DNA from 2 places in the Massilibacterium senegalense genome. Region 2 is predicted to be linked to the other one. Evidence: predicted binding sites of a transcription regulator. Region 2 holds the regulator's gene; the other holds the start of a gene.

Region 1 (16,205 bases), on a different contig from region 2:
AAACACTAGAAAGAAAAAAAGGATTTATCACTTATTTAAAAGAGGGCGAAAAAATCACTGAATTTTTAAATATCATCGGTGCACATCAAGCATTATTACGGTTTGAAGACGTCCGTATCGTAAAAGATATGCGTAATTCAGTGAACCGACTAGTGAATTGCGAAACGGCTAATTTAAACAAAACAATCGGTGCTTCTATTCGTCAGGTAGAAAATATTCGTTATATTGAAAAAACAATTGGTTTAGATGCATTACCTGATAAATTACGAGAAATCGCCGAATTACGTATGAAACATAAAGATGTAACATTAAAAGAATTAGGTGAAATGGTTGAGGGAGAAACCATTAGTAAATCCGGTATTAATCATCGTTTAAGAAAAATTGATGAGATTGCAAACAAAGTTCGTAGTGGTGAGTATGTGAATTCCAAATAAATGAGGAGGAGATACCGTGTTACAAAAAACGGTTACCGTAAAATTGAAAACAGGTCTTCAAGCCCGAATTGCTGCACAATTTGTGCAAGAAGCAAATCGTTTTAGTTCGGATATTTATTTAGAGAAAGATAACAAAAAAGTAAATGCAAAAAGTATTATGGGGATCATGAGTTTAGCTGTTGGTCCAGGAGTGGACGTTATACTAGAGGTAGATGGACCAGACGAAGAGACAGCACTTAACTCGTTAGTTGCTTTCGTTGAAAAAGAATAAAAAAAGTTATCGAGAATGTTCTCGATAACTTTTTTTATTACGACCATTATTTTTTTGTTGGTTCAAACACATCATCGATTAAACCGTATTCTTTTGCTTTGTAAGCAGACATAAAGTTATCACGATCTGTGTCACGTTCGATGACTTCTAATGGTTGACCTGTGCGTTCTGCTAAAATGTTGTTTAATTTTTCTTTCATTTCAATAATACGTTTTGCATGAATCGCAATATCACTTGCTTGACCTTGTGTTCCACCAAGTGGCTGATGGATCATGATTTCGCTGTTTGGAAGGGCAAAGCGTTTTCCTTTTTCCCCAGCAGCAAGTAAAAATGCACCCATAGATGCTGCCATACCGATACAAATAGTAGAAACTTTTGGTTTAATAAATTGCATGGTATCGTAAATAGCCATACCTGATGTGATCGAACCACCAGGGCTATTAATGTATAGCGAAATATCTTTATCAGGGTCTTCTGCTGCTAAGAAAAGAAGCTGAGCTACGATAGAGTTTGCTACATTATCATCAATAGCGCTACCAAGTAAAATAATACGATCTTTTAAAAGACGTGAATAAATATCATACGCACGTTCCCCACGATTAGTTTGTTCAATAACTGTAGGAATTAAATTCATACTTTTTCTCCTCCTTGATTAAAGGTGAATCGTTTAATTTTATGATACAAAAAAGGTCAAGATAGGTCAAATAAAAAACCTTATTTTCATATTAACTATATTCGCCCTTATTTTTGTTTCCCCTTTTTGGAATAATATACTACATTTTTGTATTTTTATTACCATATTTTATTTTGAAATGCAGTAATTCATTATTTTTATAATTAGTTACATATCGTATAGATTACCTTATTTTTATACATTTAATTACTTTTTCATATTACTTTATAACTGAAATTGGTAATTTAAATGACAAGTAAGTGGATGTATTTATAAAATAATAGTATAGTTGGATGATTATTGAAGGGAAAGGGGATCGAAAGATGATGAGAAAATTTTTTCTTCCATTTTCACAAAAAAGAAATAAAAAAGTGTTTTTAGCTTTTTTAAAAGAAGGAAAAAAAGCATCGTGGCCAGTAACGATTTATACAATATACAAACATTATTTTGAATATGAGATGAATCAAGTACCAGAATATCAATTTGCTGAGTGGCTCTCAAATTGGAAAGATAGTGAAGAACACATAAAATTTATTTTAAAACAATTTTCGGAAGAACAACTAATAGAATTCTTTGAGAATTATGAGGATTGGGTGGATTTACATTTTGAAACATATAATATGAGAAAAAAGGGAACAAGATTTTCCAACCTTATTGATAATCAAGAACTAGATGAAAGAGCAAAGAAAATATTGTTTTGCATAGTATCTGAATTAAACGATGTGTTACGAAAAGTAAAAATAAAATAAGGCATAAAAAAAGACGAGCTGTATCTACTCGTCTTTTCTTATTAGCGCGCTCGGAGGGATTCGAACCCCCGACACATGGTACCGGAAACCATTGCTCTATCCAGCTGAGCTACGAGCGCATATGACAAAGAATATTATAATATAATGATGAAACTTTTGCAATAACAAAAAATAACCGTTGCGCTCTGTCTCCCAAACGATAAAATAAAAGTAATACATCTTTTGTCACGGGTAGACAAGAAAAAAGGGGCTGCTTACATGCTAGTAGTAAACGTTTATATGAGAGAAAAATGTGGACTTTGCGAAGACGCGATACAGGTGCTTGATTTTTTAAGCCGAAAGTTACCGCTAGATGTTCAATTAATTAATATTGAAAAAGATGACGATTTACATGAAAAATATCAATTAGTTATTCCAGTCATTGAAGCATGTGGCAAAGAAATTGCATATGGGATTGTATCAACCGTTGATTTAGAACAACGCTTACGAGAATGTCTTAATCAACAAATGTAAGACTTACTTTTTAGAGTAAGTCTTTTTTATTTAGGATGGAAAGTTTTTCTGCATTATGAATAGAGTGATTTTCTGCTTAGTGAGGAATACTTCATAATGGGATTTTTCTTATAGTAGAGAGTGCTTCACTTCTTATGAATCCAGTTGCGGGCGCTATAGGCTCGAGTCATAAGTCATCTTGCTCCATGAGGAAAGATCGCCTCATTCCGCAAGCTGTCTTATGCTAGTCGCTTATACCCAATCGCCCTCCACTTTTTTGTTATGAAAGGTAGGTTTTGTATGGGTAAGGTGAGAGTTGCTATTAATGGTTTAGGTCGTATTGGTCGTCTTGTTTTGCGAGAAGCGATGGATCAGTCATTTTTGGAAGTTGTGGCGGTGAATGATGTGTCGGATGGAGCGGTGTTGGCACATTTATTACAATACGACACGATTCATCGCACGTATGAAAAAGAAGTGGCATATAAAGAAGGAGAGTTAAAAATAGCACAGCATGTCATTCCTTTTTATCATGAAAAAGAACCAAAAAAATTGCCTTGGAAAGCGTTGGAGGTTGATGTGGTCATTGAATCAACTGGCAAATTTACTGACCGCGAATCTGCTTTTCAACATATTAAAGCCGGAGCGAAAAAAGTGATTATTTCCGCTCCGGCAAAAGACGAAGATGTGACGATTGTGATGGGAGTAAACGAGGAGACGTATGACCCAACTAAACATATGATTCTTTCTAACGCTTCTTGTACGACGAATTGTTTAGCACCTTTTTTAAAAAAAGTACATGAAACGTTTTCCATTTGTCGCGGCTTAATGACGACGGTTCACTCGTATACGAATGATCAACGAGTGCTTGACTTTCCGCATAAAGATCTGAGACGTGCAAGAGCTGCTGCGGAAAATATCATTCCAACCACAACAGGTGCTGCAAAAGCGGTCGGAAAAGTGTTACCGGAGTTAAAAGGAAAATTAACTGGTCTTGCGATTCGTGTTCCGACTGCTAATGTATCTCTTTCGGATATCGTGGTAGAAGTCGAAAAAGAAACGACGGTAGAAGAAATAAATCATCTGTTCCAAACTGCGTCTGAAGGAGAATTGAAAGGGATTTTAGGATATAGTGAACGACCACTCGTGTCTTCTGATTATATCGGGACAAAAGAATCTGCCACCATTGATGCGTTAAGCACGATGGTGATGGACGGAAATATGATAAAAATTGTCGCTTGGTACGATAATGAAATAGGCTATTCCAATCGTTTGTTAGATTTAGTCGACTATCTAGGGCAAAAAGGTATATAATAGAATCGGGAAAAAGGGGGGAAACTCATAATTCTTCCCTTTTTTCTGCATTTTCCCTTGATACAATTGCTAACTATTTATAAAATATATGAAGAATTTTGTCTTTTTATTTTACGAAGCAGAGAGGTCAGAAAAGATAACCAATAAACGGTTCGAATTCTCCTTTCAAACAATAAAGAAATCGAGTTTAGGAGGACTTGTTTCATGAACAAGAAGTGTGTATGCGATATTGATGTAAAAGGAAAGCGCGTGTTATGTCGCGTAGATTTTAACGTTCCTTTAGAAAATGGGGTCATTACAGATGATACTCGTATTGAAGCGTCATTACCAACGATTCAATACTTAATAAAAAAAGGTGCGAAAGTTATTTTAGCGACGCACTTAGGACGTCCAAAAGGTCAAGTTGTGGAAGAACTACGTCTAGATCCAGTGGCAAAACGTTTAGGTGAACTGCTTCAACAGGATGTAATCAAAACAGACGAGGCAGTTGGAGAAGAAGTAGAGAAAGCGATTGCAAACATGCAAGATGGCGATGTGCTATTACTTGAAAACGTACGCTTTTATCCTGGCGAAGAAAAAAATGATCCAGCATTTGCACAAGCATTATCTCAATTAGCAGATATTTATGTAAATGACGCATTTGGAACAGCACACCGAGCACATGCAACAACAGCAGGAGTGGCATCATACATACCAGCCGTTGCAGGATGCTTGATGGAAAAAGAACTAGAAATATTAGATGGTGCTTTACTGAATCCAAAACGCCCGTTTACTGCTATTATCGGTGGGGCAAAAGTAAAAGATAAGATTGATGTTATCGAAAATTTATTAACAAAAGTAGACAATCTAATCGTCGGTGGGGGCATGGCGAATACGTTTGTTTATGCATTAGGTCATTCTGTTGGTAAATCACTTTGCGAAGAAGATAAATTAGAAGTAGCCAAACAATTAATCGCAAAAGCGAAACAAAACAATGTAAACTTTTTACTTCCCGTTGATTTGGTATGTGCAGATGAGTTTAAAAATGATGCGAAAACAGTAGTTTGTGATATTAACGAAATTCCAAACGACTATATGGCGTTAGATATTGGGCCAAAAACAATTGAAGCATATAAAAATGTCGTCAACCAATCTAAATTAGTCATTTGGAACGGACCGATGGGTGTATTTGAAATGGATGCTTTTGCAAACGGAACAAAACAAGTAGCGGAAGCGTTAGCAAGTTCTAAAGAAACATATACTGTTATCGGTGGTGGTGATTCTGCAGCAGCTGCGCAGAAATTTAACGTAGCAAATCAAATGGATCACATTTCTACTGGTGGCGGTGCTTCGTTAGAGTTTATGGAAGGGAAAGAACTTCCAGGTGTTGTCGTATTAAACGATCGATAATTTGATCATGGAAGGAGAAAAAAATTGAGAAAACCAATTCTTGCAGCAAACTGGAAAATGCATAAAACATTACAAGAAGCTGTTCAATTTGTCAATGACATGAAAACACAACTTCCAAGTCGTGACATTGTGGATACAGTCATTTGTGCACCGGCTTTGTTTATTCCTGCAATGCTTGATGCAGCGCAATCATCGGCACTTGAAATTGGTGCGCAAACGATGCACTTCGAACAAAGCGGAGCATTTACCGGGGAAATTAGTCCTGTTATGTTAGAAGATTTAGGTGTAAAATATTGTATTATCGGTCATTCCGAACGAAGAGAACTTTTTCACGAAACGGATTATACTGTAAATAAAAAGATGCAAGCCGCGTTTAAACATCACATTACACCAATTGTTTGTGTCGGTGAAACACTAAGCGAACGAGAAGTGAATGCGACAAAAGTAAAAGTCCAAAAACAAGTAGAATTAGCATTTGCCAATGTGGAAAAAGAACAAGCAAAACAAGCGGTTATTGCCTATGAACCAATTTGGGCAATCGGAACAGGGAAAACCCCTTCTAGCGCTGATGCAAATGAAGTTTGTGGACAAATTCGAGAAGAAATTGAAAAATTGTATGACAAAGAAACGAGCGGAGCCATTCGAATTCAATATGGTGGTAGTGTCAACCCATCTAATATTGAATCGCTAATGAACGAAGAACATATCGATGGAGCATTAATTGGTGGCGCAAGTTTAGATGTGCAGTCTTTTGTGACAATGTTAGGAGCGATTAAAAAATGACAAAAAAAGGACCAGTTGCGTTAATTATTCTAGATGGATTTGGTTTGCGAAACGAAACAAAAGGAAATGCTGTAGCGCATGCACACAAGCCAAATTTCGATCAATATTGGAATGAGTTTCCTCATACCACATTAACTGCTTGCGGAGAAGCAGTAGGATTACCAGAAGGACAAATGGGAAATTCAGAAGTTGGTCATTTGAATATTGGAGCAGGTCGTATTGTATATCAAAGTTTAACCAGAATTAATCTTTCTATTCGCGAACGTGATTTCTTTGAAAATGAAGAATTTAAAAAAGCGATGGATTATGCGAAAAAACATCAATCTGCTTTGCATTTATTAGGATTATTATCAGACGGCGGTATTCATAGTCATAATAGTCATTTATACGCTTTACTAGAAATGGCAAAAGAACAACAAGTAGAACGCGTCTATGTTCATGCGTTTTTAGATGGACGTGACGTAGGTCCGACAACAGCGAAACAATATCTTCAAGAACTAGAAGATAAAATGGCAGAAATCGGCGTTGGGGAATTAGCTACGGTATCTGGACGTTATTACGCGATGGACCGCGATCGTCGTTGGGACCGTGTAGAAAAATGTTACCGTGCAATGACATACGGAGAAGGCCCAGCATATCAAGATCCACTTACATTAGTAGACGATTCTTATAGCAAAGAAGTATACGACGAATTTGTCATTCCAAGTGTTATCGTAAAAGAAGACGGCACACCTGTTGGAAAAGTAGAAGATAACGATGCGATGATTTTCTTTAACTTCCGTCCAGACCGTGCAATCCAATTATCACGTGTTTTTACGAATGAAACGTTTGAAGAAATCAACCGCGGGGAAGGGTTTCCAAAGGCCACTTATTTCGTTTGTATGATGCCATATAGTGAAACTGTGGATGGGACTATTGCATTTCCTAAAATAAACTTAGATAATACTTTTGGGGACGTCGTTTCTCGTCACGGATTAAAACAGCTTAGAATTGCCGAAACGGAAAAGTACCCACATGTGACATTTTTCTTTAGCGGTGGACGCGAAGAAACATTTCCAGGAGAAGACCGGATCTTAATCGATTCTCCGAAAGTAGCAACGTATGACTTAAAACCTGAAATGAGCGCATACGAAGTAACAGAAGCATTAGTAAAAGAAATCGAAGCAGAAAAATACGATACGATTATTTTAAACTTTGCTAATCCAGATATGGTTGGGCATTCCGGAATGCTTGAACCAACGAAAAAGGCAATTGAAGCGGTAGATGAGTGTCTCGGCAAAGTCGTCCGTGCCCTATTAGAAAAGGGAGGGACTGCGTTAATTACAGCAGACCATGGCAACGCGGATGAAGTAGTGACGTTAGAAGGAAATCCGATGACAGCTCATACGGTAAACCCAGTTCCGCTTATCGTAACAAAAAAAGGATTAGAACTTCGTGAAGGCGGTATTTTAGGGGATTTAATTCCTACGATGCTAGAACTATTAGAAGTCGAACAACCGAAAGAAATGACCGGTCAAACGCTTATTAACAAGTAATTTTCTTCATCAACGCAAAAAAAAGACCAACAAATGATGAAAAAAAGGAGAGAACAAACATGACAGCGATTATTGATGTTTATGCTCGCGAAGTGCTTGATTCACGTGGTAATCCAACAGTGGAAGTGGAAGTTTACACAGAATCAGGTTTCGGTCGTGCTTTAGTGCCAAGCGGTGCCTCTACTGGTGAATACGAAGCAGTAGAATTACGTGACGGCGACAAAGATCGTTATTTAGGCAAAGGTGTAACAAAAGCAGTAGATCACGTAAATGAAGTGATTGCACCTGAATTAGTAGGATTAGATGCAACAGATCAAGTAGGTATTGATTACTTATTATTAGAACTTGATGGAACAGACAACAAAGGTAAATTAGGAGCAAACGCTATCTTAGGCGTTTCAATGGCTGTGGCGCGCGCGGCTGCTGATTCTTTAGGCTTACCTTTATACACTTACCTAGGTGGATTTAATGCAAAAACATTACCGGTACCAATGATGAATATCTTAAACGGCGGTGCACACGCTGATAATAATGTGGATATCCAAGAATTTATGGTAATGCCAGTTGGCGCAGCTGATTTTAAAGAAGCATTACGTATGGGTGCAGAAATTTTCCATAGCTTACGTAAAGTACTTCAAGCAAAAGGCCTTAACACTGCAGTAGGGGACGAAGGTGGATTCGCACCCAACTTAAGTTCGAACGAAGAAGCACTTCAAACAATTATCGAAGCAATCGAAGCAGCAGGTTACAAACCAGGAGAAGAAGTGAAGTTGGCGTTAGACGTAGCGTCTTCTGAACTTTACAAAGATGGTAAATACGTACTTGCTGGTGAAGGTGTAGAAAAAACATCGGAAGAAATGATTGCGTTTTATGAAGAATTAACAAGCAAATACCCAATTGTTTCAATCGAAGACGGTTTAGACGAAAACGATTGGGAAGGTTGGGAAAAATTAACCGCTGCACTTGGCGACAAAGTACAACTCGTTGGCGACGACTTATTCGTCACAAATACGAAAAAATTATCAGAAGGAATTGCACGGAATGTAGGAAACGCAATTCTTGTAAAAGTGAACCAAATCGGTACATTAACAGAAACATTCGAAGCGATTGAAATGGCAAAACGCGCTGGTTACACAGCTGTTATCTCTCACCGCTCTGGTGAAACCGAAGACAGCACAATTGCTGACATCGCGGTAGCAACAAACGCTGGTCAAATCAAAACAGGTGCACCATCTCGTACAGACCGCGTAGCAAAATATAACCAATTACTTCGAATTGAAGACGAGTTAACAGTTAGCAACTACCCAGGTGTAGAAGCTTTCTATAACTTAAAAAAATAATACAACAAAAACTTCTTTAGACAGTTTACCTGTTTAAAGAAGTTTTTTTATTTTCCCCAGACCGAGCTCATCACCGTTTTTTGTTTTTGCATGGTAAGATGTTGTGGAGAGGGGGTTGTTTGGTGAGTAGACGTGAGTGGGGAGATGTGTTTCCTTTTTGGCGTGAAATAACGGAAGAGGAATGGGACAGGGTAAATCCATCTGTTCAAAAAGTAACAGCTGGAACAATTGTTTTTTTGGAAGGGGATGCGATTCCGTTTGTTCCGCTTGTGCTTTTAGGTAGTATTCGTGTGTATAAAATGAATGAGCAGGGAGGGAATCAACGTTATATCGAGTCCGAAAAGGGAAGTCTTGTGTGTTGATGGTAACGAGTGTTTTAGGAGAGCAACCATATCCGGCATTTGCCGTTGCCGAAGAAGATACCCACATGTTCGTTGCCCCCATCCAATCCTTTATAAAATGGAAGCTTTTATACCCAAGTTTTCAACAATTTGCGTATCAATTAATTTCGAAACGATTGCTGACGGTGATGACAGTAATTGAAGAAATTGTCTTTCAACGAGTGGACGAGCGAATAGCGGATTATTTGTATGCACATACCTCTCCGCAAACAACGATCATTTCGATTACCCAAGAAGAACTAGCAGTAGAACTTGGGACCGCTCGTGAAGTAGTTAGTCCCGATGTGATTGAAGTGATGAATCGAGAACAATTAAGACAGCGTTCGTAATGTGACTTAATCACAGACAACACGGTTTCTTTTTTTGTATGATACATATAAAAAGAGGTGAAGACATATGGAGAAAAATGTTGGTGGAGCAGATCGTATCATCCGTCTAATTGTAGGAATTGTCCTTATTTCATTTTTATTTGTACTAGACGGTGGTATTAAGTGGATTAGCCTATTAGGATTCGTGATGCTTTTTACAGCACTTGTCGGCTTTTGTCCGCTTTATAAACCGTTAGGAATTAATACGTGTAAACGAAAATAAGACATTCTCAAAGAGAGCGTCTTATTTTTGTTGCACAGGTTCTTTAAACCAACGTTTTTTAGAAATCCGTGAATAATAAGCAATGGTTTGTTGTTGGACGATAAACGCTATCGTTACGATTAAAGCAGCTTCCGCACCGAACGAAGTAGCAGCAAGCCCGATCGCAATCGATAAATTTCGTAAAACCGTTCCATTTACTAACGCAATGCCATCTCCCCGGTTTAACCATTTCACAGCAGTGAACGTACTGACAACATAGTTGATTCCGTAAAAAAGTAGCAACACGATAATCGCAAGTACAATCAGTTGTAAGTTTTCCACAATCATCATTGCTTTCATACTAATGCTTACAAACACAACGTATAACATCGCCCAAATACTAAGAGGTCCGAAGTTTGGTTTGATTTGTTTTTTAAATTGTTCCATCGTATATTTTTTAAGCAATAGCTTGAACGTAATTTGTCCTAAAATCAATGGGACGAATACGACAAGTAAAATCGTTTTCATCGTTTCCCAAATATTAATATCCACATATTTCCCAACCATCGCAAGTAAATACCAAGGTGTTAACAAAGAACCTAAAATTAACCCAAAAATCGTTAATTGTACCGCTAACGCCAAATTTCCTTTTTGAAGCATCGTCCAGGAAATAGTCATGCCACTTGTCGGTAATAAGGCAGATAATGCAAGCCCAGCAAACATAAGTGGATAATCTTTTAATAATAATTGTCCAAGTCCATACGCTATGAGCGGAATAATGGCAAAGTTAATAAGAATGGAATAGACAAGTACTTTAGAGTCTTTAAAAGAAGTTAGTTCTTTTACATTTAACCCAACCATCGTGGCGTAAATCATAATAATGGTCGCAAATAAAATGGTAGATTTCAAAAAGCTTGTATCCCAAATGGATCCAACGATAAATCCGAGAATTAACGTAAATGGTACACTAAGCAATAGAAATTTTGCCGGAAGTCGATATAGTTTTTTCAAGCGTCACTCACCCTTTTTAAAAATTATATACCTTTATGGGTATATATCGTATTTAAAACTATTAGTATCGATGCTGTCAATATTATTATTCTGAATATTTATTAGGTCCTGTAAAAGTAATTCTGGTGTTCGTGCGATGTTAGATGTTGGGATTTCAAAAGAAGCAGGTCCAAGTCTTTGGATTATGATTCCGATTATCACATTACTAGGAATTACGTTCGTACGGATGTATTCAGGAATTAGTCATATCTTCCTATATATACAACTATCCCCATTTTTAATGTACTTTGTGTTAGGTAGTTTTGTATCGTTACAAATTATTTTTGGCCTTGTTGGGTTCAACATATTAAGAAATATTACCACAGTTAGATGAATCGATGAAAAGTGCTGGTAGTTATGCATTAATTTGTCCTGGCGTAGCGTTTTTCGTTTTAGGTATGTTCTTTGTTGGTTGGGGATTAATCAAAACAAATATCGTACCACAATTTAGCGTGTATCATTTCATTATTCTTATTCCGTTTGTTGCCATGCAACTAAAAGTAATCCAAGTCTTGTTTCGATTAAACACAAAACTATTAAAAGCTTAATACATGGTACATTTCAAACAAATATGGTAAGATGATTGTAACGAAACTGGAAAACTGTAGCTAGGGTTCCGCTTCTAACGAGGGTCTGTGACCGAGGGCTACATCTCTTGAACGATTCAAGAGGCACCTATTGACACAAAAGGTCCGAGGGGAAAGGTTTGGTGTATTTCATATGCACCCAAACTTTTCTTCTCAGGCCTTATTTTTTTGTAAAAAGGAGAGGTAGAAGATGAACGAATCATTAACGATTCATCCGGGTGTTGCAATGATTATATTTGATGAGGAGAAACACATTTTACTACAAAAACGACGTGATGTCGCACTCTGGGGTATTCCTTCAGGACATGTAGAACCAGGAGAAACGGTACAGGAAGCAGCGGTTCGTGAAGTGTTAGAAGAAACGAACTTACACGTTGAAATTGAGCGACTAATTGGTGTGTATTCGGAACCAGCCTCACAAATTTTTCATTATCCAAATGGAAAAATGGTTCACTTTATTACGTTATGTTTTTTAGTAAAGATTGTCGGAGGAGAGCTTACGTGTAATATGGAAGAGTCGCTGGAATTGAAATTTTTTGATGTACATGAGTTGCCTAAGGCGTTATTACCAATGCATCCAGCATGGTTAAAAGACGCATTAGCAAATGAACAAACTCCATTTATTCGCTAACATGTATCATTTTTTAGTAATGGGGAAAATATTTTCATCATAGATGTGTATCTTTTCTTAAAAAATTGCTTATCTATCCTATCGTGTTAGAAAGATGAAAATAAAAGTTGTCAGCGATAATTTACTTATGTTACATTAATAGTAATGATTACGTTGCGTGGAGGTGTGGATGTGGCCACAGCAGGAACGGTTTTTTTAATTGTGATTTCGATTTTACTTATTGTGATTATTTTATTACAACAAGGTCGTAGTGCGGGGCTTTCAGGAGCAATTACAGGCGGCGCGGAGCAATTATTTGGAAAGCAAAAAGCACGTGGTATTGAAGCTGTTATGCAGCGGATTACAGCGGTTTTAGCTACTCTATTTTTTATCGTAGCTTTTTTAGTTGCATACTTTCTGTAAAAAGCGGCAAGGTTTCTTGCTGCTTTTTTTTACCTATATGAACGGTTTGAAAGGGAGTGTGTATGATGAAAACAATGCGTCCACAGCCATTTACATTTGAAGCGGGGGAACGGGCGGTTTTACTTCTACACGGTTTTACAGGGCATAGTGCAGATGTGCGAATGCTCGGTCGTTTTTTACAAAAAAACGGCTATACGTCTCACGCACCCATTTATCCTGGACACGGTCAAACACCAGACGATGTGCTACAAACGAATCCATACATGTGGTGGAAAAGTGTGTTATCGGCGTACGAACACGTAAAACAGCTTGGCTATGCTAAAATAGCAGTAGCAGGACTATCACTTGGAGGGGTATTTTCGCTTAAACTCGGTTACACTGTACCTATAGCGGGTATTATTACAATGTGTGCACCAATGATCGAAAAAACACCTGAGGAACGAATGAAGCCTTTTTTATCGTACGTCCGTCAATATGAAAAAACGCAAAAAAGGACAGAAGAAGAAATTGCTCGAAAAATAGAAGAAATAAAACGAACGAAACGTTCTTTTTTTGCTGCACATGATGAATTGTTTCAAGAAGTGAGGAAACAATTAGATTTCGTGTATGCACCGATTTTTGTCGCGCAAGCATCCGTTGATCCGGTGATTGATGAAAAAAGTGCAGCCATTATTTATCGCGAAGTGTCTTCTTATCAAAAGAACATTCATTATTACGAAAACGGTACACACGCTTTAACATTAAGCCCAGCAAAAAATCAGTTACATGTAGATATACTACATTTTTTAAATGAACTAGAATGGAATTAGGAGGAATGTTCATGCCAGAACAATTGGCAGAAAGACTGCTTGAATTTATGCAAGAAGAAGCATACAAGCCATTAACGGTAGACGAGCTAGTAGAAGCATTTGACATGGAAGATGCGGAACAGTTTAAGTTATTAATTAAAACATTAAATCATTTAGAACACGAAGGTTACGTCGTGCGGACGCGGACGAATCGGTACGGTATTCCGGAAAAAATGAATTTAATTCGTGGGAAAATTAGCGGCCACGCTCGTGGATTTGCCTTTTTATTACCAGATGAACAAGGGATAAATGATGTATTTATTCCAGGAAATGAATTACATTCCGCGATGCACGGAGACACCGTTATTGTACGGCTTAGCCCGACATCAAAAGGGAATAGACCTGAAGGAACGGTTATTCGGATTATTGAACGTGGTGTAAAGGAAGTCGTCGGAACGTTTATGGATAGTAAACATTTTGGATTTGTGGTAGCGGATGATAAACGAATTCCAAACGATATTTTTATTCCAAAAGGAAACACGTTAGGTGCAGTCGATGGTCATAAAGTCGTTGTAAAAATTACTAAGTATCCAGAAGGACGAATGAGTGCGGAAGGGGAAGTTGTGGAAATTTTGGGACACAAAAATGACCCTGGTATCGATATTTTATCCGTTATTTATAAATACGGGTTGCCGCAAGCGTTCCCGGAAGATGTGTTAGAACATGCGAATAGTATTCCAGAAGAAGTAGCAGAGGCCGACATGCTCGGTCGTCGCGATTTACGTCACGAAACGATTGTTACAATTGACGGAGCAGATGCGAAAGATTTAGATGACGCAGTTTGTGTGCGCCGTTTAGAAAACGGGAACTACCATTTAGGTGTGCATATTGCCGATGTTAGCCATTATGTGACGGAAAACTCACCGATTGATGTAGAAGCATATGAACGCGGGACAAGTGTTTATTTAGTAGACCGAGTTATTCCGATGATTCCGCATCGATTATCTAACGGCATTTGTAGTTTGAATCCGAAAGTGCCGCGCCTTGCCATCTCGTGTGAAATGGAGATTAACGCAAAAGGGGAAGTCGTTCGTCATGAAATTTTTCCAAGTGTGATTCAGACGACAGAACGAATGACGTATCACGATGTGCGACTTATTGTCGAAGATGAAGATGATGACGTACAAGAAAAATATCGTGAACTCGTTCCGATGTTTTTACGAATGAAAGAATTAGCACTTTTATTACGCTCTAAACGAATGAATCGTGGAGCAATTGACTTTGATTTTAAAGAAGCAAAAGTGTTAGTTGATGAAGAAGGAAATCCGCTGGATATCATGCTTCGTGACCGGACGATTGCTGAACAAATTATCGAAGAGTTTATGCTTGCAGCGAACGAAACGATTGCTGAACATTTCCACTGGTTAAAAGTGCCGTTTTTATATCGAATTCACGAAGATCCAAAAGTGGAAAAACTCGAACACTTCTTTGAATTTATTACGAACTTTGGTTATGTCGTTCGCGGAACAGCCAACACTGTTCATCCACGAGCGTTACAACAATTGCTCGATGAAGTAAAAGATACACCAGAAGAAACCGTCATTAGTACCGTCTTATTACGGTCGATGCAACAAGCAAAATATGATCCAAATTGTTTAGGACACTTCGGGTTATCGACTGATTTTTACACACACTTTACTTCACCGATTCGTCGTTATCCAGATTTAATCGTCCACCGCTTAATTCGTACGTATTTATTTGAAGGAAAAATGGACGAGCAATCACAACTGCATTTTTCAGAGCAATTAGACGACATTGCCCGTCAAACATCCGAACGTGAACGCCGAGCAGTAGATGCGGAGCGGGAAGTAGACGATATGAAAAAGGCAGAGTTTATGGAAGATAAAATTGGACAAGAGTTTGACGGCATTATTAGTAGCGTCACAAACTTCGGAATGTTCGTAGAATTGCCGAATACAGTAGAAGGACTCGTCCACGTCAGTTATTTAACGGATGATTATTATCATTTTGATGAACGCCATTTAGCAATGATTGGTTCACGAACAGGAAATGTGTTCCGCATCGGGGATGAAATCCAAGTTCGCGTCGTACAAGTAAATAAAGAAGAACATTCTGTTGACTTTGAAATAGTCGGGATGAAAGGAGCGAAAAAACGTCCACGTCAAGATCGACCAAAAGTCATTGAAGGCGGGAAACGGAGAGAACGCCCAAGAAATAAAAAGAAAAGACCATTTTATGATGGTGTTGCAAAAAAGAAAAAACGTAAAAAGTAACAAACTCCTCTCCACATATTGGAGAGGGGTCGTCTGGTAGGGGGGAGTTTTGGAAATGCCAAAAGGTACTGGAAAAGTCGTTGCGCAAAATAGAAAAGCAAATCATGATTATTTTATTGAAGAAACATTTGAAGCTGGTATGGTATTACAAGGCACAGAAATCAAATCGATTCGCGCTGGACGCGTGAACATTAAGGATTCTTTCGCACGCGTACAAAACGGCGAAGTATTTGTCCATAACATGCACATTAGCCCATACGAACAAGGGAATCGGTACAACCACGATCCACTGCGCACACGAAAATTATTGCTTCATAAAAAGCAAATTGATCAATTAATCGGATTTACGAAAGAACAAGGATACACCCTTGTCCCTTTAAAGATTTATTTGAAAAATGGGTATGCAAAACTATTGCTAGGTGTCGGACGTGGGAAAAAGAAATACGACAAACGAGAAGACTTAAAGAAAAAAGCAGCTAAACGCGAAATCGAACGCGCCTTCCGC
Region 2 (16,205 bases):
AGATGAGATTTCCCATAGCGTAAGCTAGTAAGACCCCTTATAGATGATGAGGTTGATAGGTCTGGTGTAGAAGCGTGGTGACACGTGTAGCTGACAGATACTAATCGGTCGAGGGCTTATCCTAATACTAAATTGGTTGTACAATATTCGTTATTTGGTTTTGAAAGAATAACTTGTCTGGTGATAATGGCAAAGAGGTCACACCCGTTCCCATGCCGAACACGGAAGTTAAGCTCTTTTGCGCCGATGGTAGTGAGGGGTTTCCCCTTGTGAGAGTAGGACGTTGCCAGGCAACTGAGAAAAGAAGTTAGTGAACATTCACTAACTTCTTTTTTTGCGTGGTGAAAGCAAGAGAAAAATAGGAATATTATAAACTAAAAAAGGTAATGATATAAGTAAGGAACTTAACAGAATGATAGAAGAAATTGATTCAGCCAAAAAGAGAAAAAATGTCGAGTCACACAATAGTTTAGTGGAGATATCTTGCAACAATGGTAGCGAGCAAAGAAAGGGAAAGGTAAATTAGTTGCAACAATAAAAAAACCATTTTATAATGTGATTAAGGTCAAAGATAGTCAAAGTCAGAGAAGGGGGAGGGACGGTGCGAAATATTTCAGATGTTATTGAGGCGTATTTAAAACGAATCTTGAATATCAGTGAAGAAAAAGTGATAGAGATAAAGCGTAATGAGATAGCTGAACAATTTCAATGCGTGCCCTCACAAATTAATTATGTTATCAATACTCGCTTTACGATGGAAAAAGGATATGTTGTGGAAAGTAAACGAGGTGGTGGAGGATATATTCGAATTATTAAGGTTGAATTAGATAATCATGTTCATTTAATTGATCAACTACTCCATCTTATTGGACATCAAATTTCACAACATTCAGCAGAAGATGTAATCCTTCGTTTATTAGAAGAAGATGTGATTACGAAGCGAGAAGCAAATATGATGATGAGTGTAATGGATCAATCACTCTATGACCATGTACAAAATATAGATGAATTAAGGGCTACGATTTTAAAAACGATGATTTATACATTACGATATCGAATACGGTAATTTTAAAGCCATTCTGAAAAAGGGGGGGCATTTATTCGTATGCTTTGTCAACAATGTCAACAACGAGAAGCTACATTGCACTTTACGAAAATTGTGAATGGGCAAGTAGAAGAAGTGCATGTGTGTGAACAGTGTGCAAGAGAAAAAGGGAAACATATTCCTGGTTCTAATAGTTTTTCAATTCATGATTTATTAAGTGGATTACTTAGTTTTGAGCAACCATTTCAACAAAAACAGTCTGTTTCATATGTACAAGAAGAACATTGTCCGACTTGTAACATGACATTTGAACAAGTCGTCAAACGTGGAAGATTTGGTTGTACGGATTGTTATCACACGTTTAAGAATCGAATAGATCCCATTTTAAAACGTGTACACGGTGGCAATACGGAACATCGAGGGAAAGTCCCAAAACGAGCTGGGGTAGATCTTCATATGAAAAAACAAATAGAAGAGTTGAAACGACAGTTACAACAATGTGTGGAAAAAGAGGCATTTGAAGAAGCTGCTACGATTCGTGATCAAATTAAGCGTTTAGAAAAGCAGTTAACGGATAGTCGGGGTGAGTCATCATGAGTTTACATCCATTTTTTAATGAAGCGATGAGCCCTTGGATGAAACAAGAAGGACCTGAAGCGGATATCGTGTTAAGCAGTCGAGTTCGCTTAGCAAGAAATTTAAAAAACTTCCCTTTTTCCACCATTGCGGATGAAGAAAAGAATGCAACACTCATTTGTCATCTTCAAGAAAAGATTAGGATAGAAGATTTACAATCATTTGATCAATTTGAATGGATATTGATGGATGAAATTGAACCGATTGAAAAGTTAGCATTAGTCGAAAAGCATTTGATTAGTCCAAGTTTAGCAAGCGAATCTTTGCATGGAGCTGTTTTTTTGAATCGTCAAGAATCCGTCAGTGTCATGGTGAATGAAGAAGATCATATTCGTATCCAATGTTTATATCCGGGTTTTCAATTAGAAGAAGCATTGCAATTGGCAAATAAAGTCGATGATTTTTTAGAAAAACGTTTAGATTATGCATTTGATGAAAAATACGGATATTTAACTAGTTGTCCAACGAACGTCGGAACTGGATTGCGAGCATCCGTTATGATGCATTTACCTGTTTTAACGTTGACCGGACAAATAAATCGAATTATCCCAGCAATTAATCAAGTTGGTTTTGTCGTTCGTGGTATTTACGGAGAAGGTAGTGAAGCGAGAGGAAATCTATTTCAAGTTTCGAATCAAATGACGCTAGGAAAAACAGAGAAGGATATGATTCATGATTTAGAAGGAATAACGTTACAGCTTATTCAACATGAACGTCGGGCTCGGGAACAGTTGTTTCATGCATCGAGGATTCAACTAGAAGATAAAGTCTTTCGCTCCTATGGACTGTTAGCGAACAGTCGCATTATCGAATCAAAAGAAGCAGCAAAATGTTTGTCTGATGTTCGTTTAGGAATAGATTTGGGTATTATTAAAGGAATATCACGAAATATTTTAAGTGAACTAATCATTCTGACACAACCAGGATTTTTACAAAAATATGCAGGTAAACCACTAACTGCTCTAGAACGAGATATTCGAAGGGCAACACTTATTCGAGAACGATTACAAGTAGAATCATAAGGAGGCGTATGTGTCTATGATGTTTGGTAGATTTACAGAACGTGCACAGAAAGTATTAGCTCTTGCACAAGAAGAAGCAGTGCGTTTAGGGCATAACAATATTGGAACAGAACATATTTTACTCGGGTTAGTCCGTGAAGGAGAAGGAATTGCTGCCAAAGCTTTATTAGCATTAAACCTAAATCCAGAAAAAATTCAAGAAGAAGTAGAAACGTTAATCGGTCGTGGAGAAGAAGGACAACAACCACTTCATTATACACCGCGTGCGAAAAAAGTCATTGAATTATCGATGGATGAAGCACGTAAATTAGGTCATACGTACGTTGGAACAGAACATATTTTACTTGGATTAATTCGTGAAGGAGAAGGCGTAGCTGCTCGTGTGTTAAATAACTTAGGTGTAAGTTTAAATAAAGCGCGCCAGCAAGTGCTACAACTTTTAGGAAGTACAGAACCGAACGGAAATAACGGGCAACAACCACAAATGAATGCAAATACCCCTACGCTAGATAGTTTAGCTCGCGATTTAACTGCGGTGGCAAAAGAAGGGACATTAGATCCTGTTATTGGGCGTAGCAAAGAAATTCAACGTGTGATCGAAGTATTAAGCCGCAGAACAAAAAACAATCCGGTATTAATCGGGGAACCGGGTGTCGGGAAAACGGCTATTGCAGAAGGGTTAGCACAACAAATTATTAATAACGAGGTGCCAGAAACGCTTCGCGATAAACGTGTGATGACATTAGATATGGGTACTGTTGTTGCAGGTACGAAATACCGCGGAGAATTCGAAGATCGTCTGAAAAAAGTAATGGACGAAATTCGTCAAGCAGGCAACGTTATTCTCTTCATTGATGAGTTACACACGTTAATTGGTGCAGGTGGCGCGGAAGGTGCTATTGATGCTTCCAACATTTTAAAACCTGCACTAGCTCGTGGGGAATTGCAATGTATTGGTGCGACAACACTGGATGAATACCGAAAATATATTGAAAAAGATGCAGCGTTAGAACGTCGTTTCCAACCAATTCAAGTTGATGAGCCAACGAACGACGAATCTATTCAAATTTTAAAAGGGTTACGCGATCGTTACGAAGCGCATCACCGCGTAACAATTACAGATGAAGCAATAGAAGCTGCTGTAAAATTATCAGATCGCTACATTTCGGACCGTTTTTTACCTGATAAAGCGATTGACTTAATTGATGAAGCAGCATCAAAAGTTCGTTTACGTTCGTATACAATTCCACCTAATTTAAAAGAACTCGAAAATAAATTAGAAGAAGTGCGGAAAGAAAAAGAAGCAGCGGTACAAAGCCAAGAGTTTGAAAAGGCAGCATCATTACGCGATTCTGAACAACGTTTAAGTGAAGAACTAGAAGAGACAAAACAACAATGGAAAGCGAAACAAGGCCAGGAAAATAGCGAAGTAACCGCACAGGACATTGCTATGGTTGTGACGAGCTGGACAGGAGTTCCCGTCACAAAGTTAGAACAAGAAGAGACAGAACGTTTATTGAATATGGAAAACATTCTTCATAAACGTGTCATTGGTCAAGAAGAAGCCATTAAAGCTATTTCGAAAGCGGTTCGTCGTGCGCATGCTGGATTAAAAGATCCGAAACGTCCAATCGGCTCCTTTATTTTCCTCGGTCCAACAGGTGTCGGGAAAACAGAATTAGCCCGTGCGGTAGCAGAATCACTGTTTGGTGATGAAGATGCGATTATCCGAATTGACATGAGTGAATACATGGAAAAACACGCGACAAGTCGTCTTGTTGGTTCTCCGCCTGGTTATGTTGGATATGAAGAAGGTGGACAATTAACAGAAAAAGTACGTCGTAAACCATATTCTGTCGTGCTATTAGATGAAATTGAAAAAGCACATCCAGAAGTATTTAATATTTTACTTCAAGTACTAGAAGATGGTCGTTTAACGGACTCGAAAGGTCGTACCGTTGATTTTAGAAATACGGTTATTATTATGACGTCGAATGTCGGTGCAAGTACATTAAAACGACAAAAACATCTTGGATTTGTGGTTGAGTCTAGTGATTCAGCATATAAAGATATGAAGGCAATAGTGTTAGAGGAATTGAAACGTTCTTTCCGACCAGAGTTTTTAAACCGGATTGATGAAACGATTGTATTCCATCCTCTTGAAAAACCTCATATTGAAGAAATCGTGAAATTGATGGTCAAAGAGTTGCAAGTACGTATGAAAGAGCAAGACATGGAATTATCGTTAACGGATGCTGCGATTAAGAAAATTACCGAAGAAGGATTTGATCCAGAATACGGAGCTCGTCCGTTACGTCGAGCTTTACAAAGAAAAGTGGAAGATTTATTATCGGAAGAGCTTTTAAAAGGAACGATTAAAAAAGGACAAAGCGTACAAGTAGATTATGCAGATGATCAATTTATTGTAAAATCGTTGTAAGAAAGAAGCTGGAAGAGAAATAACGTTTCTTCCAGCTTTTTTTTACGTTACAATAAAAGTAATGAAGAATACGTTTAAATAGTAATAAAGGGGGGAGAACATGGCGAAACAGAAAACAAAATTTGTTTGTACAGAATGTGGCTACGAATCACCGAAATGGATGGGGAAATGTCCAGGGTGTGGGACGTGGAATACGATGGTGGAAGAAGTCGTGGTAACGGAAAAAAGTCGCCATCAACCATTTGGTACATCAAGTGATCGAAGAAGTTTAAAAGCAACTCCGATTACCAACGTAGAGCGAACCGATGAAATTCGGATACAAACGAAAATGAAAGAGTTTAATCGCGTGTTAGGTGGCGGTGTGGTTCCTGGTTCGTTAATTTTGATTGGTGGTGACCCTGGGATTGGGAAATCGACACTGTTACTACAAATGTCCGCGCAATTAGCTTCGTTAAACCACCCTGTTTTATACATTTCTGGGGAAGAATCGATGAAACAAACGAAGATTCGAGCAGATCGACTTCATATCGCGACCGAAAAATTATTTCTATTGTCTGAAACCAATTTAGAATTGATTGAACATATGATTAAAGAAATGCAACCACGATTTGTCGTCATTGACTCCATTCAAACAATTTACCGGGAAGACATTACGAGCGCTCCTGGAAGTGTGTCGCAAGTACGGGAATGTACAGGGCATATTATGCGTCTTGCTAAAACGTTAAATATTGCGATTTTTATCGTGGGACATGTGACGAAAGACGGAGCGATTGCAGGACCGAGAATGCTTGAGCATATGGTTGATACGGTTCTTTATTTTGAAGGGGAACGTCATCATACGTACCGGATTTTACGGGCGGTTAAAAACCGATTTGGTTCTACGAATGAAATGGGCATTTTTGAAATGAAAGAGGAAGGGTTAGCAGAAGTATTAAATCCTTCAGAAATTTTTCTTGAAGAACGGACAAATGGGGTGGCTGGTTCTACAGTTGTCGCTTCGATGGAGGGGACGCGGCCGATGCTTGTGGAGATTCAAGCACTCGTATCACCGACCAGCTTTGGTAATCCGAGGCGGATGGCAACAGGAGTAGACCATAACCGAATTTCACTATTAATGGCTGTGCTTGAAAAACGAGTTGGAATGTTATTACAAACACAAGATGCATATATTAAAGTAGCGGGTGGTGTGAAAATTGATGAGCCCGCAATTGATTTAGCCATTGTCGTCAGTATTGCGTCAAGTTTCCGCGATGAACCTACTCGTCCAACCGATGTATTTATTGGAGAAGTTGGGTTAACAGGAGAAGTGAGACGTGTGTCGCGTATCGAGCAGCGCGTGGCAGAAGCGGCTAAATTAGGTTTTCAACGAATGATTATTCCAGCAAAAAACTTAGGTAACTGGACGACTCCAAAAAGGGTAGAAGTGATTGGGGTCGAAACCGTTTCGGATGCTTTGTATTATGCACTAGGGGGATAAAGGATGGAACAACAAAAGAAAGAGTTATCGCTAAAAGATATTTTACACATCGTTGCACCAGGATCACCGCTCCGAGACGGGATGGATAATGTATTACGTGCGAATACAGGTGGGTTAATTGTCCTCGGTTATAGTGACAAAATGAAGAAAATTGTCGATGGTGGGTTCCAATTACACTGTTCGTATTCTCCATCTTTTTTATATGAATTATCCAAAATGGACGGAGCGATTATATTAAGCAATGATGTATCCAAAATTTTATATGCCAATACACAATTAACACCGGATCCAAACATTGAAACGAGCGAAACAGGAATGCGTCATCGTACGGCAGAACGGGTTGCAAAACAGACGGGACATCTCGTGATTGCGATTTCACAACGCCGTAATGTCATTACCCTGTATCAAGGTGATTTTAAATATTCGTTACAAGACATGGGGATGATTTTAACAAAAGCGAATCAAGCATTGCAAACGTTAGAAAAATATAAAAACGTATATGAACAAAGTATTACGAATTTAGGTGCGTTAGAGTTAGAGGAATTGGTAACGTTTCATGATGTCGTACAAGTGATTCATCAAATTGAAATTGTGTTGCGGATTAAAAATGAAATTTTAAGTTATGTGGACGAACTCGGAACAGAAGGTCGTCTCATTCAAATGCAAATGGATGAACTCGTTTCAAATATCGATAAAGAAGCAAAGTTGCTTATTAAAGACTATGCAAAAGACACGAATGTTAGTGTGAATAAGTTGTTAGACACATTGAAAAAATCGATGCGGGACGAATTGCTAGAAGATCAGACGATTATGAAATTGTTAGGGTATTCTAATTTTTCGAATTTACGAGATGAAATTGTGGCACCAAAAGGATATCGTATTTTGCATAAAATTCCACATTTACCTTCTAGCGTTATCGATAATATTGTCGAACGTTTTAAAGTGATTAACAATGTGATGAAAGCGACTATTGAAGAGTTAGATGATGTGGATGGAATTGGAGAAGTGCGTGCCCGTAAAGTAAAGGAAGGGTTAAAACGAATCGAAGACCAATTATTCTTTGAACGACATGTTTGATTCTTTTGTGTCTGTAATAAAAATGTACTATTTACTTCTTGGAAAAAGGGAATGTAAGACATAACAAGAAGTTAATTGACGAAAGCTTTTAATAATAGCAGGTTTAAAATAAAGATTTCACCACATAATGGATAAGGAGGTGACGCTGTTATGATTATTAAACGAATTATTCAAATTTTATTAACGTTTATCGGGAGTGTGCTTGGTTACTTTTATGGTCCGAACTTCTTTAGTGTAACGGATATTTTTCCAACTTGGATATACCATCCGTTCTCCGGTGCGATTTTAGGTGGACTTATATTTTTTGTTTTCTCGCTTTGGCTAGCAGATCTTATCGTGGAATTTTTTAAATTAGTAGAAGAACGTATTGTGAAAGCGCCTGTGGCGGATTTGTTATTCGGGACACTAGGGTTAATTATCGGATTAATTGTTGCTTTTTTCTCGCAACTACCGTTAAGCGCGTTAAATATTGAGTTAATTAATATGATTTTAATTCCGTTGATTACGATTTTTTTAGGCTATTTAGGTTTTCAAGTTGGATTCCGAAAACGCGATGAGTTAATGGGGGTCTTTTCTTTCCAAGGCCGTATGCAACAAAAGGAAAAACAGTTGAAACGAGAGTATGAAGAAGGACGTCATTTGAAAATTTTAGATACGAGCGTCATTATTGACGGACGGATTGCAGATATTTGTCAAACGGGCTTTTTAGAAGGTGTACTCGTAATCCCGCAGTTCGTGTTAGAAGAATTACAACATATTGCAGATTCTTCTGATGCATTAAAACGAAACCGCGGTCGACGAGGATTAGATATTTTAAATAAAATTCAAAAGGAATTAGATATTCCGGTTGAAATTTATGAAGGCGACTTTGAAGATATTCAAGAAGTAGATAGCAAGTTAGTTAAATTAGCAAAAATCACGTCAGGCGTTGTCGTAACGAATGATTTTAATTTAAATAAAGTATGTGAATTACAAAAAGTAGCAGTATTAAATATTAATGATTTAGCGAATGCAGTAAAACCAGTTGTGTTACCAGGGGAAGAATTACACGTGCAAGTCATTAAAGACGGAAAAGAGCACAATCAAGGCGTAGCATATTTAGATGATGGTACAATGATTGTAGTAGAAGAAGGACGTAATTATATCGGTCAAACAATCGAAGTGATTGTAACGAGTGTTCTTCAAACATCAGCGGGGCGAATGATTTTTGCAAAGCCAAAACCGCTTGAAAAAGCATTGTAAAAATAGGTGAATGACATGACATATGAAGTAATTGTATTAGCAGCTGGACAAGGAAAACGAATGGGTGCATCGAAAAATAAGCAACTTATTGAAATCAATCAGATTCCGATGATTGTTCATACGTTATTGGTGTTTGAAAAAGATAATTGGTGTGAACGTATTATTTTAGTCGGTGCCCCGCTCGAATTAGATATTTTAGCATCGCTTGTAAACGAATATGGGTTAGCGAAAGTAGATTGTATTACACCGGGTGGGAAAGAACGGCAACATAGTGTGTACGAAGGGTTAAAAAATGTTTCTTCGGAAGAAGCAATTGTGTTAATCCACGACGGTGCGCGCCCTTTTATTATGATAGACGCAATCCACCGCTTAGTAGAGAAAGTGTCAGTGTACGGTGCAGCAATTGTAGCCGTACCGGTAAAAGATACGATTAAAAAAGTAGAAAATGAAATCGTAACCGAAACAGTGGATCGAAAAAGCTTGTGGGCGGTTCAAACGCCACAAGCTTTTCGCTTGTCCACGATTCAAGCAGCGCATGATAAAGCGTTAGCAGAGGGTATGCTAGGAACAGATGATGCTAGCCTTGTAGAATATGCGGGAGGTTTTGTCTCGATTGTTCCAGGGGATTACGATAATATTAAAATAACAACACAAGAAGACTTATATTTCGCAAAAGCGATTTTAGAAAAACGGAAAGCACAAGGAGGCAACTAGATGTTTCGTGTGGGACAAGGTTTTGATGTACATAAATTAGTAGAAGGTCGCCCGCTCATTATTGGCGGTATTACGATTCCTTATGAAAAAGGATTGCTTGGGCATTCCGATGCAGACGTGTTACTTCATGCTGTAACGGACGCATGTTTAGGTGCAAGTGGCGAAGGGGATATCGGTCGTCATTTCCCAGATACCGATAGGAAGTATAAAGATGCAGATTCTAAAAAATTGTTAGCAGATGCCTTTCAATTAGTAAAAGAAAAAGGGTATGAACTCGTCAATATTGATTGTACGATTATGGCGCAAAAGCCAAAAATGGCACCGCACATTCAAGCGATGAAAGAACAAATCGCTACGTTGCTAGAAGCATCGGTAGAACAAGTGAATGTAAAAGCAACAACAACGGAACAACTTGGATTCGTCGGTCGGGAGGAAGGGATCGCAGCGCTTTCTGTTGTGATGTTACAAAAACGGGAAACTGTTTAAGTGGCTTGTGTGCTGCTACTTAACGAGCATTAGATTTGGTGTTACAATAAAGATTGTTTAAAAGAATGGAATGGAAGGTGTATAAGCATGTCAGAAGAAATAAGAGTGCGCTTCGCTCCGTCACCAACAGGTCATTTACATATCGGCGGTGCACGTACAGCTTTATTTAACTATTTATTTGCGCGTCATAACAATGGGAAATTTATCGTTCGAATTGAAGATACAGACCAAGAGCGTAACATTGAAAATGGGGAAGAAAAAATTTTCAGTAGTTTAAAATGGCTCGGTTTAGAATGGGATGAAAGTATTGATGTAGGCGGAGACTTTGGCCCGTACCGAAGCATGGATCGGTTAGATATTTATAAAAAATATGTAGATCAACTGCTCGCAGAAGGAAAAGCTTATTATTGTTACATGACAAAAGAAGAGCTTGAAAAAGAACGGGAAGAGCAGCTTGCACGCGGAGAAATGCCAAAATATAGCGGTGCTCATCGCAATTTAACAGCAGAACAACGCGAAGCATTTGAAAAAGAAGGACGTACACCAGTTGTTCGTTTCCGTGTACCAGAAGGCCAAGTAATTGCATTTGACGATGCAGTACGTGGACATGTAGAATTTGAATCAGACGGTATCGGTGACTTCATCATTGCTCGTACTGGTGGCATTCCGACGTATAACTTTGCGGTAACAGTGGACGATTATTTAATGAAAATTACCCATGTTATTCGTGCGGAAGAACATTTATCTAACACACCACGACAAGTATTAATCTATCAAGCACTTGGTTGGGAAGTCCCTACATTTGCACACGCATCGTTAATTTTAAATGAAGATCGTCAAAAAATGAGTAAACGCGATGAATCGATTATTCAATTTGTTGAACAATATGCAGAGCTCGGTTATTTACCAGAAGCAATTGTAAACTTTATTGCACTTCTCGGTTGGTCTCCTATTGGGGAAGAAGAGATCTTTACTTTAGATCAATTAATCGAACAATTTTCATTAGAGCGCGTGTCTAAATCACCAGCTGTTTTTGATACGAAAAAATTAGCATGGATGAATAACCAATACATGAAACAAAAAGAGTTAGAGGACGTTGTAAAATTAAGTGTGCCACACTTACAAAAAGCAGGATGTTTGCCAGAAACGTTAACACCAGAACAAGAACAATGGGCACGAGAATTAGTGAGCTTGTACCAAGAACAAATGAGCTATGGTGCGGAGATTGTCGAATTAACAGATATTTTCTTCCGTGAACATATCGATTATGACGAAGAAGCACGTACAATATTAGAAGAAGAACAAGTAAAAGAAGTATTTGCTGGGTTATTGGAACAATTAGATGCTGCGGAAGATTTTTCACCAGAATCGATTAAAAAAGCCATTAAAGCAACACAAAAAGCAACTGGACATAAAGGGAAAAAATTATTTATGCCAATTCGTGTTGTGACAACAGGTGCTACACACGGACCGGAACTTCCTAATGCCCTCCATCTATTAGGAAAAGACGTTGTAATAAATCGCTTAAAAAAATGGCTTGAGGCGTAAAAAGCTATTTTATTCACTTTTCTTGTAGTTTATAATATGATAATATCAAGAAAAGCGATGAAGAAAATGAAAACGTTGATGAGGAAAAGTAAAAAGTTTCCCGTTATGATAGAGAGAACTGTCACTGGCTGAAAGCAGTTTATAACGACACTTTTGAACATGCACCTCGGAGTCTTTTATCGAAAAAATGTTGAGTAGATAAAAGCGGGTCACGCCCGTTAGAAAGTGCAAAGTGAGGGGAAACCTAAACAGAGTGGGACCGCGCAAACAGCGTCTCTGTGTTTTTATGGACACAGGGGCGCTTTTTTTTATCATCCAGCTGCGATAGGCTAACGCTTTCCGCTATAAGTCAAAGTGCTCCAGAGGCAAAGACCGCCTTTTCCGCCCTTCGCCTTATAGCTCCGTCGTTAAGCGAGCCCATCTCCGCTTTTTTTATCATCCAGCTCCGGGCGCTAGGGGCTCGAGTCATAAGCCATCTTGCTCCATGAGGAAAAATCACCTCATTGCGCAAGCTGTCTTATGCTTGTCGTCCCTGAACGAACGCCCTGCGCTTTTTTTATCATCCAGCTCTGGGAGGTTAGCGACTGCCGTAATAAGTCCCCCGATTCCAGAGGCAAAGAGGCGCCTCTTCCATCGTGTGCCTTATTACTCTGTCGCAAAGTAAGCCCCCCTGCGCTTTTTTTATACACGATAGTTGGAGGGATGTACGATGTTTTTTAAATTATTAAAAGAAGATGTAGATGTTGTATTTGATCAAGACCCAGCAGCGAGAAATTATTTTGAAGTAATTACAACCTATTCGGGGTTACACGCGATTTGGATGCACCGGATAGCCCATGGATTATGGAAGTATAAATTTAAATATTTGGCACGAGTGCTGTCTCAATTTAGCCGGTTTTTAACCGGCATTGAAATTCATCCTGGTGCTAAAATAGGCAGGCGCTTTTTTATCGACCATGGGATGGGGGTAGTGATTGGCGAAACGTGCGAAATTGGAGATAATGTGACGATTTATCAAGGTGTTACTTTAGGTGGAACAGGGAAAGAAAAAGGGAAACGGCATCCGACGATTGAGGATAATGTGTTAATTGCAACGGGTGCGAAAGTGTTAGGTTCGATTACGATTGGAAAAAACTCAAAAGTAGGCGGGGGTTCTGTCGTTTTAAAAAATGTACCGCCTAATTCAACAGTCGTTGGCATTCCTGGACGTGTCGTTGTGCAAGATGGAAAACGAGTAACGCATCAATTAAATCATCACGAATTACCAGATCCAGTAGCGGACCGGATGCAACGATTAGAAGAAGAAATTCAACAACTAAAACAACAATTGGAACAAAACATAAGGAGTGAAAAGGAAAATGGCAATTCAAATTTATAATACATTAACAAGAAAAAAAGAGCCGTTTGAACCGTTGGAGCAAGGGAAAGTAAAAATGTACGTGTGCGGACCTACGGTATACAACTATATTCATATCGGAAATGCGAGACCGGCGATTGTATTTGATACCGTTCGTCGTTATTTTGAATATCGTGGATATGACGTGCAATATGTATCAAACTTTACCGATGTAGATGATAAATTAATTAAAGCAGCAAAAGAATTAAATACAGACGTGACGACGATTGCAGAGCGTTTTATCCAAGCTTATTTTGAAGATGTAAGTGCGCTTGGAGTGAAACAAGCAGACGTTCATCCGCGGGTAACGGAATGTATTCCAGAAATCATTTCCTTTATTGAAACGTTAGTCGAAAAAGGATTTGCCTATGAAGTAGATGGCGATGTGTATTTTAGAACGCGCGAGTTTGAAGGATACGGAAAGCTTTCGCAACAACCGGTGGATGAATTGCAAGCGGGAGCAAGAATTACTGTTGGGGATAAAAAAGAAGACCCATTAGACTTTGCGTTATGGAAAGCAGAAAAAGAAGGCGAAATTTCTTGGGATAGTCCGTGGGGCAAAGGTCGTCCAGGATGGCATATTGAATGTTCTGCAATGATTCATAAATATTTAGGGGAAACAATTGACATCCATGCAGGTGGACACGATTTAACATTCCCGCATCATGAAAATGAAATCGCCCAATCAGAAGCGATGACAGGAAAACCATTTGCTAACTATTGGATGCATAATGGATATATTAATATCAACAATGAGAAAATGTCGAAGTCACTTGGAAACTTTATTTTAGTTCATGACATCATTCAACAATATTCTCCGCAAGTCATTCGCTTTTTCATGTTATCGGTCCATTACAGACACCCAATCAACTTCAACGAGGAATTGATTCAAAGTGCACAAAATGGATTTGAACGAATTCAAACGGTTCTTCAAAATGTGAAGCATCGACTCGAAAAAACGGTGAATTTAGGGGAAAAAGACGATGAATGGTTAGCGACTATCGGACAATACCGCGACCGATTCATCGAAGAAATGGATGATGATTTTAATACAGCGAATGCCGTATCGATTTTATTTGAATTAGCAAAAGAAGCAAATAAATATTTACAAGAAACGAATACGACAGAAAAAGTATTAATGGAATTTTTACAAATATTTAACGAAATTTTAACGGTATTAGGCATTAATATGGAAACAAAAGAGGCGCTATTAGACGAAGAAATAGAAGAGCTGATTCAAAAACGTAACAAAGCAAGAAAAGAGAGGCATTTTCAGTTAGCAGATCAAATTCGTGATCAATTAAAAGAACAAGGAATCATCTTAGAAGATACACCACAAGGAATTCGTTGGAGAAGAGGATAATGGAAAAACAAGAGGTAAGACAATTAAATGGTCTTGCGCTGGCGTATATGGGAGATGCCATTTTAGAAACGTATATTCGTCGATACTTAATTGAGCAAGGAAAGGTACGACCGAATAAATTGCATCAAGCAGCGACGCATTACGTATCAGCAAAAGCGCAAGCAAGAGTCGCATATGCACTTTTAGAAGCAGAAATGCTAACAGATGAAGAAGTGCAAATTATTAAGCGAGGAAGAAATGCGAAATCACACGCATCACCAAAAAATACAGATATGAAAACGTATCGTCTTTCAACCGGTATGGAAGCTTTACTTGGATATTTATATTTACAACAATCAACAGACCGACTCCATGAAATCATTGATTTCACGATAAAGGTTGTAGAAGAAGGGACAGAAAATGGTGGAACAAGTTCATAATGAAGAATGGATCGTTGGGAAAAACCCAGTCATCGAAGCATTAAAAGCGAACCGGCCGATTAATAAAATTTTGATTGCAGAAGGCACTCAAAAAGGGCAAGTACAAAAAGTGAAAGAATTAGCTAAACAAAAGAAAATCGTTGTTCAACACGTACCAAAACAAAAAATTGACGGGCTTATTGGTCCCGTTCATGGCGCGATGCAACACCAAGGGGTTGTTGCATCGGTTGCCCCTTATTCTTATGCGTCATTAGATGATTTATTTCAAGCAGCAGAAGAAAAAAAGGAGCAACCATTCTTTCTTATTTTAGATGAAATAGAAGATCCCCATAATCTTGGTTCGATTATGCGAACAGCAGATGCTGTTGGTGCACATGGCATTATTATTCCGAATCGACGTTCGGCGCAATTAACGGCCGTTGTAGCAAAAACATCAGCGGGAGCGATCGAATATGTACCGGTTTGTCGTGTCACAAACTTAGCGCAAACGATAGAAGAGTTAAAACAACGCGGTGTATGGATTGTCGGTACCGATGCTTCTGCGAAAGATGATTTTCGCTCATTAGATGGAGATATGCCACTTGCAATCGTCATCGGGAGCGAAGGAAAAGGCATTAGTCGACTCGTATTAAAGCACTGTGACTTCGTCTATTCATTGCCGATGAAAGGACAAGTTACATCGTTAAATGCTAGTGTCGCAGGCAGTTTATTGATGTATGAAGTCTTTCGAAAACGAGCGGTAACCGGAGAATAGCGATGGAGATTTTACTTGTAGACGGTTATAACGTTATCGGCGCTTCGTATGATTTGCAAAAATTAAAAGAAGAAGACTTTGCTAAAGCGCGGGATCAACTAGTGGAAATGATGGCGGAATATAAGGCATATAAAGGACTTCGTGTCATCGTTGTGTTTGACGCCCACCTACAAAAAGGTGTGGAAAAAACATCTACCTATGCTGGTGTGGAAGTGATTTATACGCAAGAAAAAGAAATTGCAGATAAAAAAATTGAAAAGTTGGCTATACAATTAAATAACGCCAAAACACAAATTACAGTCGCAACGAGTGACTATACAGAACAATGGCAAATTTTTGGGCAAGGGGCTTTACGTATTTCTGCAAGGGAATTATTGAGGGAGATTGAAAAAATGCGCAAGGATATTGAGGTCGATATTGGTGAAATGCAAGCACCTCGCAATCAACAAAAAGTAACCGTTTCAGATGTTTTTCCAAAAGAAGTAACGGAAAAATTAGAACAGCTACGGAGAGGAAATGCACCTTAAAAAATAAAGGATAGCGATCGGAGGAATGGGCATGAGCTTAAAAAAGAATCAAGTATTGG

What was found. The regulator CtsR, encoded in region 2, represses protease genes until heat stress. The targets are predictions, from matches to a motif close to ATGGTCAATAAAGGTCAAACA.
Region 1: a site for CtsR is predicted at 1,392-1,412, ahead of clpP (ATP-dependent Clp endopeptidase proteolytic subunit ClpP). Genes of this name have one in related genera too.

The regions. Positions count from the first base shown of each region.
Region 1 is NZ_LN831786.1:1,657,696-1,673,900, reverse strand. Features, by position in the region: gene whiA (DNA-binding protein WhiA) at 1-434, shown strand, start outside; gene BN1372_RS11720 (HPr family phosphocarrier protein) at 451-705, shown strand; gene clpP (ATP-dependent Clp endopeptidase proteolytic subunit ClpP) at 752-1,339, opposite strand; gene BN1372_RS11710 (hypothetical protein) at 1,702-2,127, shown strand; tRNA gene BN1372_RS11705 (tRNA-Arg) at 2,173-2,246, opposite strand; gene BN1372_RS11700 (glutaredoxin family protein) at 2,386-2,640, shown strand; gene gap (type I glyceraldehyde-3-phosphate dehydrogenase) at 2,920-3,930, shown strand; gene BN1372_RS11690 (phosphoglycerate kinase) at 4,135-5,319, shown strand; gene tpiA (triose-phosphate isomerase) at 5,344-6,102, shown strand; gene gpmI (2,3-bisphosphoglycerate-independent phosphoglycerate mutase) at 6,099-7,637, shown strand; gene eno (phosphopyruvate hydratase) at 7,697-8,977, shown strand; gene BN1372_RS11670 (cyclic nucleotide-binding domain-containing protein) at 9,100-9,339, shown strand; gene BN1372_RS11665 (Crp/Fnr family transcriptional regulator) at 9,333-9,707, shown strand; gene BN1372_RS11660 (YgaP family membrane protein) at 9,775-9,969, shown strand; gene BN1372_RS11655 (arsenic resistance protein) at 9,991-10,959, opposite strand; gene BN1372_RS11650 (hypothetical protein) at 11,096-11,332, shown strand; gene BN1372_RS11645 (hypothetical protein) at 11,337-11,546, shown strand; gene BN1372_RS11640 (NUDIX domain-containing protein) at 11,776-12,216, shown strand; gene secG (preprotein translocase subunit SecG) at 12,388-12,618, shown strand; gene BN1372_RS11630 (alpha/beta hydrolase) at 12,681-13,427, shown strand; gene rnr (ribonuclease R) at 13,439-15,700, shown strand; gene smpB (SsrA-binding protein SmpB) at 15,756-16,205, shown strand, end outside.
Region 2 is NZ_LN831779.1:94,631-110,835, reverse strand. Features, by position in the region: partial or broken rRNA gene BN1372_RS00630 (23S ribosomal RNA) at 1-124, shown strand, start outside; rRNA gene rrf (5S ribosomal RNA) at 177-292, shown strand; gene BN1372_RS00620 (CtsR family transcriptional regulator) at 602-1,066, shown strand; gene BN1372_RS00615 (protein-arginine kinase activator protein McsA) at 1,106-1,642, shown strand; gene BN1372_RS00610 (protein-arginine kinase McsB) at 1,639-2,703, shown strand; gene clpC (ATP-dependent protease ATP-binding subunit ClpC) at 2,720-5,143, shown strand; gene radA (DNA repair protein RadA) at 5,244-6,620, shown strand; gene disA (DNA integrity scanning diadenylate cyclase DisA) at 6,624-7,697, shown strand; gene BN1372_RS00590 (PIN/TRAM domain-containing protein) at 7,851-8,939, shown strand; gene ispD (2-C-methyl-D-erythritol 4-phosphate cytidylyltransferase) at 8,955-9,653, shown strand; gene ispF (2-C-methyl-D-erythritol 2,4-cyclodiphosphate synthase) at 9,654-10,139, shown strand; gene gltX (glutamate--tRNA ligase) at 10,227-11,687, shown strand; T-box leader at 11,754-11,968, shown strand; gene cysE (serine O-acetyltransferase) at 12,397-13,065, shown strand; gene cysS (cysteine--tRNA ligase) at 13,046-14,446, shown strand; gene BN1372_RS00560 (Mini-ribonuclease 3) at 14,446-14,865, shown strand; gene rlmB (23S rRNA (guanosine(2251)-2'-O)-methyltransferase RlmB) at 14,846-15,619, shown strand; gene BN1372_RS00550 (NYN domain-containing protein) at 15,622-16,146, shown strand; gene sigH (RNA polymerase sporulation sigma factor SigH) at 16,172-16,205, shown strand, end outside.